DNA from 2 places in the Oceanobacillus sp. CAU 1775 genome. Region 1 is predicted to be linked to the other one. Evidence: a T-box and tRNA genes for the amino acid it is inferred to sense, from the RefSeq annotation. Region 1 holds a T-box; the other holds one or more tRNA genes.

The links. The T-box of region 1 lies ahead of ileS (isoleucine--tRNA ligase). A T-box ahead of a tRNA ligase gene usually reads a tRNA of that ligase, here a tRNA-Ile.
Region 2: it encodes a tRNA-Ile, which carries the amino acid that the T-box ahead of ileS (isoleucine--tRNA ligase) is inferred to sense. The anticodon was not compared.

Annotation. Positions count from the first base shown of each region.
Region 1 is NZ_JBTLRO010000002.1:433,024-437,228, forward strand. Features, by position in the region: gene ileS (isoleucine--tRNA ligase) at 1-2,334, opposite strand, end outside; T-box leader at 2,417-2,639, opposite strand; gene ACXYMZ_RS05420 (DivIVA domain-containing protein) at 2,693-3,196, opposite strand; gene ACXYMZ_RS05425 (YlmH family RNA-binding protein) at 3,286-4,062, opposite strand; gene ACXYMZ_RS05430 (YggT family protein) at 4,075-4,205, opposite strand, start outside.
Region 2 is NZ_JBTLRO010000002.1:42,313-46,517, reverse strand. Features, by position in the region: gene ACXYMZ_RS03410 (peptidoglycan D,D-transpeptidase FtsI family protein) at 1-1,331, opposite strand, end outside; gene ACXYMZ_RS03405 (superoxide dismutase) at 1,458-2,069, opposite strand; tRNA gene ACXYMZ_RS03400 (tRNA-Phe) at 2,212-2,284, opposite strand; tRNA gene ACXYMZ_RS03395 (tRNA-Ser) at 2,301-2,393, opposite strand; tRNA gene ACXYMZ_RS03390 (tRNA-Ile) at 2,411-2,487, opposite strand; tRNA gene ACXYMZ_RS03385 (tRNA-His) at 2,498-2,573, opposite strand; tRNA gene ACXYMZ_RS03380 (tRNA-Met) at 2,693-2,766, opposite strand; tRNA gene ACXYMZ_RS03375 (tRNA-Asn) at 2,768-2,842, opposite strand; gene ACXYMZ_RS03370 (Na/Pi cotransporter family protein) at 3,046-4,205, opposite strand, start outside.

The sequences.
Region 1 (4,205 bases):
AACACTACTTTCTTTAACTCCTGGAATATACTCCCACACTTCTTCTGCAGTATGTGGAATAATTGGCGTTAGTAATTTTACAAGCGTCGTTAAAATTTCATAGTAAGCTGTTTGAATGCTACGACGACGTTTATTATTTGGACTCTCAATATAAAGAATATCTTTAGCAAAGTCTAAATAGAATGAGCTTAAGTCTACAGAACTAAAGTTATGAATTTGATGGAAAATTGGTGAGAATTCATAAGCTTCATACGAATTTCTTGATTCTTTTAACACTTCCTGTAAACGTTTAAGCATGAATAAGTCTACTTCTTCCATTTCTGCTTCTGGCACACTATCTTTGGCAGGATCAAAATCTGCCAAGTTACCTAGCATAAAACGGAAGGTGTTTCTAATTTTACGATAAGCTTCTGAAGTTTGCTTTAGAATATCATCTGAAATTCTTACGTCAGCTTGATAATCCACAGAAGAAACCCATAGACGTAAAATATCTGCACCCAATTGCTTTTGAACTTTACCTGGAAGAATAACGTTCCCTAAAGACTTACTCATTTTACGGCCATTACCATCTAAAACAAATCCGTGACTAATGATTGCTTTATATGGAGCTTTACCTGTTACAGCAACTGCAGTAGAAATGGAAGAGTTAAACCAACCACGATATTGGTCACTACCTTCTAGATAAATATCTGCAGGACGCTGGTGGTCTTCACGATTCATTAGGACACCTTCATGAGAAGATCCTGAATCAAACCATACATCCATAATGTCTGTTTCTTTTGTAAAGGTTCCGTTCGGGCTATGTTCTGAAGTAAATCCTTCTGGAAGTAAGTCCTTAGCTTCTCTTTCAAACCACACATTTGACCCATGCTCTTTGAATAATTCAGATACATGATTCACTGTTTCCTCAGTAATAATTGGTTCTCCATCTTCACCATAGAAAACAGGGATAGGAACACCCCATGTACGCTGTCTAGAAATTACCCAGTCTTGACGATCACGAACCATATTATATAGTCTCGTTTCGCCCCAGTTTGGATACCATTTAACTTCTTTAATTTCATCTAAAATGTCTGATCTAAAGTCTTTAATAGACGCAAACCATTGTGGTGTTGCACGGAAAATCGTAGGTTTCTTTGTTCTCCAGTCATGTGGATAAGAGTGCGTAATGAAGTCTAGTTTTAATAACGCACCTACTTCTTCCAATTTTTCAGTAATTGCTTTATTTGCAGTGTCATAGAACAAGCCTTCAAATCCTGGAGCTTCTTCTGTAAATACACCTTTATCATCTACAGGAGATAAAGCGTAAATTCCATATTTTTGGCTAACGTAGAAGTCATCTTCACCATGTCCTGGTGCTGTATGAACACAACCAGTACCAGCGTCAGTTGTTACATGGTCTCCCAACATAACAAGTGAATCACGGTCATAGAATGGATGTTTAGCCACTACTTTATCCGCTTCTTCACCTTTAAAGTTTTTCACAACTTCATGATTTTCCCAGCCTAACTCTTCTGCAACTTCTTCTAACAATGCTTTAGCAACGACATATCTTTCATCTTTTACCTTTGCAACAACATATTCTAAATCTGGATGTAAGCTAATCCCAAGGTTCGCAGGTAATGTCCAAGGAGTCGTTGTCCAGATAATAATTTTATCTCCAGTTTCTAATACTCCCTTACCATCTGTCACATCAAAAGATACATAAATAGACGGTGAGCGCTTATCATAGTATTCAATTTCAGCTTCAGCTAATGCTGATTCAGAAGATGGTGACCAATATACTGGTTTTAGAGCCTTATAGATGTAGCCCTTCTTCGCCATTTCACCAAAAACTTTAATTTGAGCTGCTTCATAATCCTTTGTCAACGTGATGTATGGATTATCCCAGTCACCACGAACTCCTAAGCCTTTGAACTGTGTACGTTGTTTATCAACTTGGTCCAATGCGTACTCTTCACATAGCTTTCTAAATTCAGCAATTGGCATTTCTTTTCTTTTGATTTTTTTATTTTTAGTCAAAGCTGTTTCGATAGGTAGACCATGCGTATCCCAACCTGGAATATATGGTGCATGATAACCAGTCATTGATTTGTAACGGTTAATCATATCTTTTAGCACTTTATTTAGTGCATGACCAATATGAAGATCACCGTTAGCATATGGAGGTCCATCATGCAGGTTAAATAGTGGACGACCTTTTGTTCGTTCTAATACTTGTTCATAAATTTTTTCTTCTTCCCACTTTTTCTGTCTTTCAGGTTCTTTGTTTGGTAGATTTCCACGCATTGGGAATTCCGTTTTTGGCATCAATAATGTCTCTTTATAATCCATTGAATTTCCTCCTAAATTATCTTTCAATTCATTTATAAGATTTCTTTAATTATAGCTATAAAAAAAGCCCTCTCCATCCCTGGAAAGGGACGAGAAGACTCGCGGTACCACCCTTATAAATTTAAATATGACCATTTAAATTCACTCAAAATCTGTTAACGGTGACTAACCGTTCATCGTTACTGTTATTTCACAATGACTACATCGGGAGTGATTTTCCAAAAGTAATTTCTATCAGGCTCGCACCAACCCTGATTCGCTAATTAGAAAAAATACTTCTATACTGTCTCCGTCAACGTATTTCTGGATTCTTTTAAGATATATGAATTATATGTAAAATTTATAATAACGTCAAGAACTAAGCGTTGTTCTGCATTAATTCCTCTTCATCACTGATTTCTTCACTAAATAGTTCTTCCCAATCATCTGTCTCAATCATTTCCAATTGAGCTTCAACAATCATCTTCAAGCGAGTTCTGAACACTTTGGCTTGTTTCTTCAGTTCTTCAACATCCATCGCAATTCTTCTTGATTTACTTAAAGCTTCATTAATGATTCTGTCTGCATTTTTCTCTGCTTCTTTAATAATTAATTTTGATTCCTTCATTGCATTGGCTCTAACATCTTCAGCAGTTTCTTGTGCAACAAGAATTGATTTGTTTAGCGTTTCTTCAATGTTTGTGAAATGTCCAAGTCTTTCTTCCATTTGTTTCACTTGTTCTTCCAAAGCTTTCTTTTCGCGAATAACAATTTCGTAATCTTTTACGACGCGATCTAAAAACTCATTTACTTCATCTTCGTCAAATCCACGAAATTTATTCGTAAATTCCTTATTATGGATATCTAATGGTGATAATGGCACAGTGGCCACCTCCTTTTACGATTTATGATAATTTTTGACTTCTATACTTTATTCAACAAGAATACAAATTGTCCTGCCTGAGGTAAAATCTATTGCAGCGTTGCTGTCGTTATTCGCCATTTTTCTTTTCGTGTTTGCCCAGCAATACTGACTACTTTACTTCGGCCCTTACCTATAAGAGAAATCATATCCCCTTCTTGTAAAGCAAACTTATTATCTTGAACAACTTTATGATTAACTTTCACACGTTGTTTTTCAATTGCTTGTTGAGCATCTTTTCTAGAAATACGATAGATTTCTTTTAGAATCACATCTAGTCTCATGGATGATACCGTTTTTGTTGATTCCAACCAATTTGGCTTATGATCTATTAGCGAAGTAACTGGTACTTCTTTTAAATTAACTTTTGCATTTTTTATAGATAAAAGATTCATGATAACATACTGTGAAATTTCACTTGTCACGATGATTTGAAGCTTTCCTGATTTAACGTAGATATCTCCAAGTTTTTCTCTTATTACACCTAATGAGAGAAATGCACCCATCACATCACGGTGCGTAAGAGTAATGAATTTCTCTTCATATCTTGCTTCAAGGATAGATAATTGAAAAGCTTCTTCAGAGATTTCTTCATAGAACGGAGCAATTATCATACGCTTTCTTTCAGCATATGCTGATCCACCAGAGTAATAGAGTTTTAATTCTTCATTCGTTTCACCGATAATCATGGTGACTATTTGTTGTTCTCTAGGATCAAGAAAATCAGTTAATCTTGGTATATATGTTTGTTCTACTTCGTCTTTCCAAGACATCACTTGGTCAATAAAAGGTTGTTCTTCTTTACGAAAATGTTGATAAATATCCATTTCATACTTCCTTTAAAATAAAAACATTTGGAAAAATGTGTATAACCCTCGTCCTGCTAAGTTTAACACAATTATACCTACGATTGGAGATAGGTCAATCATTCCTAGTGGGGGAATAAATTTTCTAAAGATTTCTAAATACG
Region 2 (4,205 bases), 390 kb from region 1:
GACCGCATCGTTGGCGAACCTTTAATAGTTATTGGACTATCAAAGAATGTTTGACCAGGCGAAATGACCCCTGAATCTAATCCCGCTAAAACAGTTGCTCCTTTTATTACAGATCCTGGAACATGCGTATCTAGCAAAGTCTTTTGCGGATTGTGTGAAAAAGTACGGTCTTCTGAATTATACGTTTGTCCTGAAACAGCAAGAAGTTCCCCTGTTTTTGGGTTCATGACAACTGCCAATGCATCTTTCATTAAAGGATTATTATAGCGATCAATATTTATGGCATGCTCCAATTCTTCTTGAAGGATTTTATCAACTTCTTTTTGGAATTCCATATCAATTGTTAGAATCAGATCTTTACCTTTTTCCCCTTTTACAATAACTTCAGAATCAATCACAGCACCTGATTTTGTTGTAGTATATTCAATCTGTTCTTTTCTACCTCTTAGATACTCTTCATACTGTTTTTCTAAACCACTAATTCCAACACGGTCAGTCCTGCTGTAACCCCTTGTCAAATAGTAATCCAAATCTTCAGCTTGTATCCCTGCAGAATGACTCGTAATGTTACCAAGTAAGGATCTGAATGTTGATCCATAGGTATATTCCCTATCCCAGTCTGTTGTTGCATTTATCCCTTGCAAATCAGCAAGGTTTTCAGATACTAATGCATATTCTTCAGGTGTTACATTTTCATTTTTAACAATTTGGGGAGTTAGCGAATATGCTTTATCTAATTCTTTTTTAATTCGAATAACTTCTAAATCTTGTTTTGTAAAATTACTATCATCTACTTCATCGTCTGTAATTTTATTGAGTACTTCACGATAAATTTGTGCATTTGATAAATCTTTTTTCTCTTCATCTGTTAAGCGATCTGCGAATGTTGGTTCCTTATCTTTTTCTGCAACACCAACGTTTTTTTGAAGGTCCTTTAAGTAAAGATATTCCCTTTTATCAAAGTCAGTAACTTTATCTAATTCTTCTTCACTGTCCATTGCTATGAACTGTGCTAGCTTTTCAGCAACATCTAATCTATCTTGTGCTTGAACACCCTTAGGAGGTGTATAGGTTATTGAATAAAGTGCATTATTATCGACAACTACATTAAGATTTCTATCATATATTTTTCCCCTTGGAACTGGGATCTTTGTTCTATCTTGAACGGTACGATCAATCTCTTCTTGAAATGCTTCACCATTTAATATTTGAACAACACCAAGTTGTAAAATTAGCGTTGAAAAAAGTAAGAATACAACAAAAAATATAATATTTGTTCGAAAGGGTAGCTGCGCATTTTTTTTACTTTTATTTTTCTTTTTATCAACCATCTTAGGCACCCCTGTTTGCTTCATAATATACTTATCTATTTTAGCATATTTCATGTGTATTTGTTTTAAATAATAACAAAAATAAAAATCACGTAGATCATCTACGTGATTTTTATTTTTAAACTATTATTTTGCAGCGTTGTAATTTTTATTAACTTCTTCCCAATCTACAACATCCCAAAATGCTGAGATATAATCAGGACGTTTGTTTTGGAATTTTAAGTAATACGCATGCTCCCATACGTCAAGTCCAACTAGTGGATGCTTACCTTCCATTAGTGGTGAATCTTGGTTCGGAGTACTAGTTACTTCTAGTTCACCGTTATTGCTAACTAGCCATGCCCAACCTGATCCGAAGCGACCAGTAGCTGCTGCTGCAAATTCTTCTTTAAATTTGTCAAATGAACCAAATTTAGCATTGATTTTATCAGCTAACTCTCCTGTAGGCTCTCCTCCACCATTTGGAGATAGAATCTTCCAGAAGAAACTGTGGTTAGCGTGCCCCCCACCATTATTGCGTACTGCAGTACGAATATTTTCAGGAACCGCATCTAAATCACTAATTAAATCTTCAATTGATTTTTCTTGTAGGTCTGCATGCCCTTCAAGTGCTGCATTTAAATTTGTAACATACGTGTTGTGATGTCTCGTATGGTGGATATTCATTGTTTCTTTGTCGAAAGACTTTTCTAATGCATCGTAAGCGTAAGGTAACTCTGGTAATTCAAATTTTGCCATAATTAATCTTCCTCCCATAATCTTTTTTCATTCACTATTAGATTATCAAAGCTTCATGTTCCATGCAAATTTAAAGCTTACAGAATTATTAAGTAAAAAGAATAGCAAAATAAAAAAACAAGTACTAGACTTGTTTTAGAAGTGGCTCGGGACGGAATCGAACCGCCGACACACGGATTTTCAGTCCGTTGCTCTACCGACTGAGCTACCGAGCCGTATGTATTAAAAAAATGGAGGAGGTAGAGGGATTCGAACCCCCGCGCGGTTTGACCCGCCTGTTGGTTTTCAAGACCAATCCCTTCAGCCGGACTTGGGTATACCTCCGTATGAATATATGAAAATGGTGGACCCTGCAGGACTCGAACCTGCGACCGATCGGTTATGAGCCGATAGCTCTAACCAACTGAGCTAAGGGTCCTAAGTATATATGGGGCGACCGGTGGGGATCGAACCCACGTATGCCGGAGCCACAATCCGGTGCGTTAACCGCTTCGCCACGACCGCCATAAAGTATATTATTAGGATTTTATAACTTTGATAAGCATAGATACCAGAAGCTTTTGAAATTACAATAAAATTAATTCTCATCATACAAAAGCTTCTATATCTTATGCATTTCTTAATAGCGGCAGAGGGGATCGAACCCCCGACCTTTCGGGTATGAACCGAACGCTCTCGCCAGCTGAGCTACGCCGCCATGGCTCCACAGGTAGGATTCGAACCTACGACCGATCGGTTAACAGCCGATTGCTCTACCACTGAGCTACTGTGGAATAACACAAAATTTATAACAACAAGATATAATTTACCATGTAGTAACAATTATGTCAACATTATTTTGCAGATTGGCAAAAGTTTTTACCAAACGCAGTTTTTATTACTTTATAAACTATAAAATCAGTTGATGAAAATATATTATACTACATATTTTTGTAAAATGCATATAAAAGAGGAGGACTCCCTCCTCTTCCATACTTTATGATTCAGAAAGTATTTCTTCTGCAATATTTACTGCATGGTCACCAATTCTTTCTAAGTTACTTAATATATCGACAAATACAATACCTGAGGTGGCACTACAAAGACCTTCGTTCACACGTATGATGTGTTTTTTACGGAAGTTTCTTTCCATCTGATCGATTTGTTCTTCTTTTTTAACAACTTCTAATGCGGCCTCTTTATCACGATTTTCAAGAGATTCAATCGATTGCTTCACCGTTAATAATGTGAGATTAAACATATTATTAAGATCTTCCATTGCTTGTTCTGTCAAGTGGACTTTATTCGTAATTCTATATTCAACAAGTTCTAGAATATTTTCGAAATGATCTCCGATTCTTTCAATGTCTCGGACGCTGTCCATCAGGAATGAATGTTTATCTCTCTCTAGTTTCGTCATGGAATCTGCTGATATATCAACAAGATATTCCATTACCTCTCTATCCAAATTGTTAATTGCACCTTCAATTTGACGAGCTATTTCAGCATGTTTTGGATTGGAAGTACTAACAAACTTGAGCGTCTCATCTAATCCTTGGTAAGCAAAACCACCCATATGAACTACTTCTGCCTTCGCTTGTTCTAGAGCAAGTGTCGAAGATTGTCTAATTAAAATTGGATCTAAGTGTTTTGGCTTATATTCAATAACAGTATCTTCTCCAGGGATTAACTTAGTAACTAACCATGCTAATCCTCCGATAATTGGAAACTGAATAATTGTGTTTAACACATTAAATGAACCGTGAGCAAATGCAATAGTCATTTGTTCATTTAGGTTCAATTGAACTTGAAGCCATGTAATATAGGATGTAAATAATCCTAAAAAGAGTAGAAAAATAACTGTACCAACTAGATTGAAAATTACATGTGTCAACGCTGCTCTTTTAGCAGCTATAGATGCTCCTAATGAAGCAAGAATAGTTGTAATAGTTGTACCTATATTATCACCAAACAATACTGGTAATGCAGCTTTGAGTTCTATAGCACCTTCTGCATATAATCCCTGCAAAATACCAATAGTAGCTGTCGAACTTTGGACGATTAACGTAAAGACTGTTCCAATAACTACCCCGAGTATTGGTGTTTCACTCATGTTTACAGTTAATTCATGAAAAGCTTCTAATGACCGTAATGGCT